One region of the Anoxybacillus ayderensis genome, then DNA from elsewhere that is predicted to be linked to it. Evidence: a T-box and tRNA genes for the amino acid it is inferred to sense, from the RefSeq annotation. Region 1 holds a T-box; the other holds one or more tRNA genes.
What was found. The T-box of region 1 lies ahead of tyrS (tyrosine--tRNA ligase). A T-box ahead of a tRNA ligase gene usually reads a tRNA of that ligase, here a tRNA-Tyr.
Positions count from the first base shown of each region.

Region 2: it encodes a tRNA-Tyr, which carries the amino acid that the T-box ahead of tyrS (tyrosine--tRNA ligase) is inferred to sense. The anticodon was not compared.

Region 1 covers NZ_JACDUV010000004.1:93,286-96,765, forward strand. The annotation lists gene HNR63_RS07145 (transglycosylase domain-containing protein) at 1-1,061, opposite strand, end outside; T-box leader at 1,200-1,424, shown strand; gene tyrS (tyrosine--tRNA ligase) at 1,476-2,735, shown strand; gene rpsD (30S ribosomal protein S4) at 2,771-3,373, opposite strand.
Region 2 covers NZ_JACDUV010000002.1:21-3,500, reverse strand. The annotation lists gene HNR63_RS02320 (GH1 family beta-glucosidase) at 1-1,137, opposite strand, end outside; tRNA gene HNR63_RS02315 (tRNA-Leu) at 1,437-1,521, opposite strand; tRNA gene HNR63_RS02310 (tRNA-Leu) at 1,573-1,658, opposite strand; tRNA gene HNR63_RS02305 (tRNA-Cys) at 1,670-1,743, opposite strand; tRNA gene HNR63_RS02300 (tRNA-Gly) at 1,755-1,826, opposite strand; tRNA gene HNR63_RS02295 (tRNA-Gln) at 1,832-1,906, opposite strand; tRNA gene HNR63_RS02290 (tRNA-His) at 1,924-1,999, opposite strand; tRNA gene HNR63_RS02285 (tRNA-Trp) at 2,010-2,083, opposite strand; tRNA gene HNR63_RS02280 (tRNA-Tyr) at 2,088-2,172, opposite strand; tRNA gene HNR63_RS02275 (tRNA-Thr) at 2,178-2,253, opposite strand; tRNA gene HNR63_RS02270 (tRNA-Phe) at 2,312-2,387, opposite strand; tRNA gene HNR63_RS02265 (tRNA-Asp) at 2,393-2,468, opposite strand; tRNA gene HNR63_RS02260 (tRNA-Met) at 2,474-2,550, opposite strand; tRNA gene HNR63_RS02255 (tRNA-Val) at 2,609-2,684, opposite strand; tRNA gene HNR63_RS02250 (tRNA-Glu) at 2,691-2,762, opposite strand; tRNA gene HNR63_RS02245 (tRNA-Ser) at 2,784-2,874, opposite strand; tRNA gene HNR63_RS02240 (tRNA-Asn) at 2,880-2,954, opposite strand; rRNA gene rrf (5S ribosomal RNA) at 2,970-3,086, opposite strand; partial or broken rRNA gene HNR63_RS02230 (23S ribosomal RNA) at 3,204-3,480, opposite strand, start outside.

The DNA.
Region 1 (3,480 bases):
TGACGTAATTGCTTTTCTGCTTTTTCCGCATATTCTTTATATAACTGGTCGTTCGAGCGCACATCTTGCCGATCGTATCCATCTTTTTTTGCTAGTAAATCAATAAAAATATCTTTCGCACGACGTTCGATTTCAAACGTCAGCCATGGATATTTTTCCACTGGGGATGGCAAGGAAGAAACAAAATCTTTCGTAACGTCGTATGCTAGTGCGTCTTTATATTGCTCTTCTGAAATGTATCCAGCTTTTTTCATGCGCGTTAATACCGTTTTCATCCGATTTAGCGCGGGAGATAAATCACTTTTTAACTCGCCTTCGCTAGTGAACGGTGTATAGCGAAACGGACTTTGTGGTAGCCCTGCTAAAAAAGCTGCTTGCGGCAACGTTAATTGTTTTGCATCGATGCCGAAAACACCCTTTGCGGCGGCTTGGACGCCGGCAATATTTCGCCCAGATGCGTTTCTCCCGAAAGGTACAACGTTAATGTACGCTTCTAAAATTTCATCTTTAGAAAAAAACTTCTCAAGCCGTAAAGCGAGCAACACTTCTTTTGCTTTTCGCTCAAATGACACTTCACTTGTTAAAATTTGATTTTTTACAAGCTGCTGTGTTAATGTACTCCCTCCGCTACGCGTCGAGGAGTTTGTCGCTTCTTGGAAGATGGCACGTATAATGGCTTTTGGTACAACCCCTTTATGTTCATAAAAATGTTCATCTTCTGTAGCGATGACCGCTTGAATGAAGTAAGGGGAAACTTGTGAAAGTTTGACTTCATCGCGTTCTAAATCTGAACGGAAATAGCCAAGATATTCACGATTGGCAAAATAAATATGGGTTGTTTCTTCATAGTTATAAATATCTTTTTTCATTTCTTTGTAAGGAATCGGCTTAGCATCTTTCACAAGCGAGGCGAAATATCCCGCACCGACACCGAAGGCAAAACTGAACGCGCATAAACATGCGATCAATATAATTAAACATACATTCCAAATGACTTCGTATGTAATCGTGAAATGGCGCCATAGTTTTTGCCATGAAAATCGGACTTGTTTTTCTGACATAGTGACCTCCCATCCGAATTGTATTTTCATCATTATATCATAATTTGTCTTTCCGTATCGGAAAATGTCTAAATTTGTTTGAAGATCTTGACAACGGTTGATGTTTTATGATAAAAGAGGGTATATTGACAGGTGAATAATCGAGCGATGAGCGGAACGAGTAGTGCTTATCTCCCTGCTGACAGAGAGCTAGTGGTTGGTGCGAACTAGCGTACAGGTAAGCATGAATTACCTCCGTGAGCATCTTTTGCGAACAGCTTGTGCGAAAGTAGCAAAAGACGGTATAAGCCGTTATATCAATGAAGCGAGAGGACATATATGTTCTCTAAGTAGGGTGGTACCGCGATGAAACTCGTCCCTTCATATGAAGGACGGGTTTTTTTGTTTCCATAACAAACGGAAAGGGTGGTTCAAATGGATTTGCTTCAAGATTTACAATTTCGCGGTTTAATTAATCAAATGACAGATGAGGATGGACTCAAAGCATTGCTAGCAGAAGAAAGCGTAAAAGTATATTGCGGTTTTGACCCAACGGCGGATAGTTTGCATATCGGTCATTTGCTTCCGATTTTAATGTTACGTCGCTTCCAGCAAGCTGGTCACCAGCCGATTGCGCTCGTCGGTGGGGCAACAGGATTGATTGGAGATCCGAGTGGAAAAAAAGCAGAGCGAAAATTAAATGAAAAAGAGACGGTCGCTCATTACAGTGAGCGGATTAAACAACAGTTGAGCCGCTTTTTAGATTTTGACAATGAAAACAATCCAGCGATTATTGCCAATAACTACGAGTGGATCGGTTCGCTTGATGTCATTACATTTTTGCGTGATGTCGGGAAAAACTTTGGAATTAACTACATGCTTGCGAAAGAATCTGTACAGTCGCGATTAGAAACAGGAATTTCTTTTACAGAGTTTAGTTATATGATTTTGCAGGCATACGACTTTTTGAAACTGTATGAAATGTATCACTGCAAGTTGCAAGTTGGTGGAAGTGACCAGTGGGGGAACATTACAGCTGGGCTAGAACTAATCCGAAAAACAGAAGAAGATGCAAAAGTGTTTGGATTAACTGTTCCGCTCGTAACAAAAGCAGACGGAACGAAGTTTGGTAAAACAGAAGGTGGAGCGGTATGGCTTGATGCTGACAAAACGTCCCCATATGAGTTTTACCAATTTTGGATTAATACAGATGACCGTGATGTTGTAAAATATTTGAAATACTTTACGTTTTTATCGCACGAAGAAATTATGGAATTAGAAAAACAAACAGCTGAAGCGCCGGAAAAACGGGCAGCACAAAAAGCATTAGCTGCGGAGATGACGCGTCTCGTTCATGGGGAAGAAGCGTTGCAACAGGCGATGAACATTTCTGAAGCACTCTTTAGCGGAGAAGTAGAAAAATTAACAGCAAATGAGATTGAACAAGGTTTTAAAGATGTACCATCGTATGTATGTCATGAAAAGGAAGTGGCGCTTGTTGATTTGCTCGTAGCGAGTGGCATTTGTCCATCGAAACGTCAAGCGCGCGAGGACGTAGCGAATGGAGCGATTTACGTGAACGGTGAGCGCATGCAAGACGTAAATAAAATCATGACAGAAGAAAATCGCATCGAAGGACGCTTTACGATTATTCGCCGCGGCAAGAAAAAATATTATTTAATCCGTTATGCATAAAAAATCCTCTCTGCTTCGGCAGAGAGGATTTTTTATTAACGTGAGTAGAACTCGACGATTAATGCTTCGTTAATTTCTGCAGGCAATTCAGAGCGTTCAGGTAAACGAGTGTAAGTACCTTCTAATTTGTCCGCATCAAGCGTTAAGTAATCAGGTACGAAGTTGTTTACTTCAAGCGCTTCTTTAATAATTTGAAGGTTGCGAGATTTTTCGCGAACAGAAATTGTTTGACCTGGTTTTACACGATAAGATGGAATGTTCACGCGGCTGCCATCAACTAAAATATGACCGTGGTTAACTAATTGGCGAGCTTGACGGCGAGTGCGCGCAAAACCTAAACGGTAAACAAGGTTGTCTAAACGAGATTCAAGCAAGATCATGAAGTTTTCACCATGTTTACCAGCCATTTTACCAGCTTCTTCGAACGTTTTACGGAATTGGCGTTCGTTTACACCGTACATATGGCGGAGTTTTTGCTTCTCTTGAAGCTGCATACCATATTCAGATAATTTTTTGCGTTGTCCTGGACCATGTTGACCTGGTGGGTAAGGACGTTTTTGTAATTCTTTACCTGTACCGCTCAATGAAATACCAAGGCGGCGAGAAATTTTCCATGTTGGACCTGTATAACGAGCCATAAATGCTCCTCCTTTGTTTTTATTTTTGGTAAAATAAAAACAGTCGTGCCTCACCATTTATCGCCATTTTGTTTTCATGTATCCTCGCCCTAGCAGCTGAGAGTTAC
Region 2 (3,480 bases), on a different contig from region 1:
TCGTATATAAGCAACTCGCTCATCATCTTCTACTTCACCTTGTTCGTTGACGCGATCTTTGTATGCAGCACCGTTTTCGGTAATGTATAATGGAATATCGCCATAATCTTTTTTCAATCGCACCATTAAATCAAATAAACCGTTTGGATTCACTTCCCAATTCATATCCGTCACAGGTCTTCCTGTGCTCACATGTTCAAATACGATCGGTTCACGGTCACCTTTTTTCCAATCTTTTAATGTTGCTGTTGAATAATAGTTAAATCCGAAAAAGTCGATCGGTTGCTGAATCGTTTGTAAATCTCCCTCTTTGTAAACGTCTGGTAAATAATCTTTATACACTTCTAACATATCTGCTGGATATTGTCCCTTAAATACAGGATCTAAAAACCAACGATTCATAAAGCCGTCCCATTTTCGAGCGGCATCAACTGCTTTTTCATCTTTCGGATCGACCGCATATCCAGGTGTCAAATTCAACGTAATACCAATTTCCCCATCTTTCGGACCGATTGCTCGAAACGCTTTTACCGCTTCCCCGTGTGAGAGAAGAACATGATGTGCTGCTTTTAAAAATGATGTAAAGTTTTGAATCCCTGGGGCATGTTCGCCATTCCCATATCCTAAATAGGTGACAACCCACGGCTCATTATGCGTAATCCATTTTTTCACGACATCCCCAAGATTCTCGTAAAGGAAAGCAGCGTATTCTTGGAAGTAGTGAACGATATCACGATTTTCCCAGCCACCTTTCTCTTGAAGAGCTTGTGGCATATCCCAATGATAAATGGTCAACATTGGCTCGATACCGTTCTCTAGCAGCTCATTTACAAGACGCTTATAAAAATCTAAACCTTTTTCGTTAAACTTCCCTGGCGTTTCACAATAAAGTCTCGCCCAACTAGTCGAAAATCGATACGCTTTCAAATGAAGCGCTTTCATTAATGCGATGTCTTCAACATAACGATTGTAATGATCAATTGCAATATCGCCATTATCCCCATTCGCTATTTTGCCAGGAATGCGGGAAAAGTGATCCCAGATCGAGTAAATTTTATCTTCTCCAGTCGCTGTTCCTTCAATTTGATACGATGAAGTTGCAGCTCCCCAAATAAAATCTTTCGGAAACTGAAGCATAATTTCGAACCTCCTGCGAAATTTTTCGTAAAACAACAAATCAAAAAAGCGCTTTCTTTCATTTGTTTCGTAACTTAATCATAATAACAATTGACGTATAAGTCAATAAAATCTTTTCCCCCTAAACGAAAAATTATAATAAAACATGAAATAAATATATTTCTTCTACGAAAATTTTCGTAAAATATAAAAGCTAAAAGGATGAAAAAGCAAAGCTGGAGCGTCCTGGAGAAAAGGAAAAGTATAAGAGGAAATAAAAAAAGGATCCCTGTGTGCAACAGGAATCCTCAAATATTCAGTGCCGATGGTGGGAGTCGAACCCACACGGGGGGCTACCCCACACGATTTTGAGTCGTGCGCGTCTGCCAGTTCCGCCACATCGGCATGAGACAATTAAATTGTATCATGCAAGCTTGCTTTGTCAAGACTTTTCAGTGCCGAGGGCCGGACTCGAACCGGCACGGTAGTCACCTACCGCAGGATTTTAAGTCCTGTGCGTCTGCCAATTCCGCCACCCCGGCGCATAAAAAAATGGAGGCGGCAACCGGATTCGAACCGGTGGTAAAGGTTTTGCAGACCTCTGCCTTACCACTTGGCTATGCCGCCATAAAACGAAGAGCGGAAGACGGGACTCGAACCCGCGACCCCCACCTTGGCAAGGTGGTGTTCTACCACTGAACTACTTCCGCATATATGGCTGGGGTAGCTGGATTCGAACCAACGCATCACGGAGTCAAAGTCCGTTGCCTTACCGCTTGGCTATACCCCAACGTTTTAAAATGTATATGGGGCGACTAGTGGGAATCGAACCCACGAATGCCAGAGCCACAATCTGGTGCGTTAACCACTTCGCCATAGCCGCCATGTTTTTTTGGCAGGGGCAGTAGGAATCGAACCCACACCGGAGGTTTTGGAGACCTCTGTTCTACCATTAAACTATGCCCCTAAAATGGTGGAGGGGGACGGATTCGAACCGCCGAACCCAAAGGGAGCGGATTTACAGTCCGCCGCGTTTAGCCACTTCGCTACCCCTCCGCGGATGGTGCCGGCTGCAGGACTTGAACCCGCAACCTACTGATTACAAGTCAGTTGCTCTACCAATTGAGCTAAGCCGGCATAATATGAAGTGCATCAAACTTTTAGATGAAACAAACTAAGCCGACATCATTCAAAATGGTGGCTCGGGACGGAATCGAACCGCCGACACAAGGATTTTCAGTCCTTTGCTCTACCGACTGAGCTACCGAGCCATACATGGCGGTCCCGACGGGACTCGAACCCGCGATCTCCTGCGTGACAGGCAGGCATGTTAACCACTACACTACGGGACCAATATTGGTTGCGGGGGCAGGATTTGAACCTGCGACCTTCGGGTTATGAGCCCGACGAGCTACCTGGCTGCTCCACCCCGCGACGATGAAATAAAAAACTATTCAATGGAGAAAAATGCATCAATACACTTTATAACATATGGTGGAGGATGACGGGATCGAACCGCCGACCCCTTGCTTGTAAGGCAAGTGCTCTCCCAGCTGAGCTAATCCTCCAAAAGATGACCCGTACGGGATTCGAACCCGTGTTACCGCCGTGAAAGGGCGGTGTCTTAACCACTTGACCAACGGGCCATATACCATTTCCTAAGTGGCTGGCGGAGAGCAAGGGATTCGAACCCTTGAGACGCTCATCACGTCTACACGATTTCCAATCGTGCTCCTTCGACCACTCGGACAGCTCTCCGTAAATGGCTCCGCAGGTAGGATTCGAACCTACGACCGCTCGGTTAACAGCCGAGTGCTCTACCACTGAGCTACTGCGGAATAATATATCATCTTGCCCGGCAACGTCCTACTCTCGCAGGCGGTGTCCCGCCAACTACCATCGGCGCTGGAGAGCTTAACTTCCGTGTTCGGGATGGGAACGGGTGTGACCTCTCCGCCATCGTCACCGAGCAATAATGCTTTAGACAAATGTTATTATAACGGAATATTTTTTGTTGTCAAGCTTTTTTTATTCCTTCAAAACTAGATAACAGGGGGTGCGTAGTCGCCTACGCTTTTCTTGTGTGTTTAGTTAAGTCCTCGATCGATTAGTATCCGTCAGCTGCACGTGTCGCCACGCTTCCACCTCGGACCTATCTACCTTGTCATCTTCAAGGGATCTTACTCGCTTGACGCGATGGGAAATCTCATCTTGAGGGGGGCTTCACGCTTAGATGCTTTCAGCGCTTATCCCTTCCGCACATAGCTACCCAGCTGTGCCCCTGGCGGGACAACTGGTACACCAGCGGTGCGTCCATCCCGGTCCTCTCGTACTAAGGACAGCTCCTCTCAAATTTCCTACGCC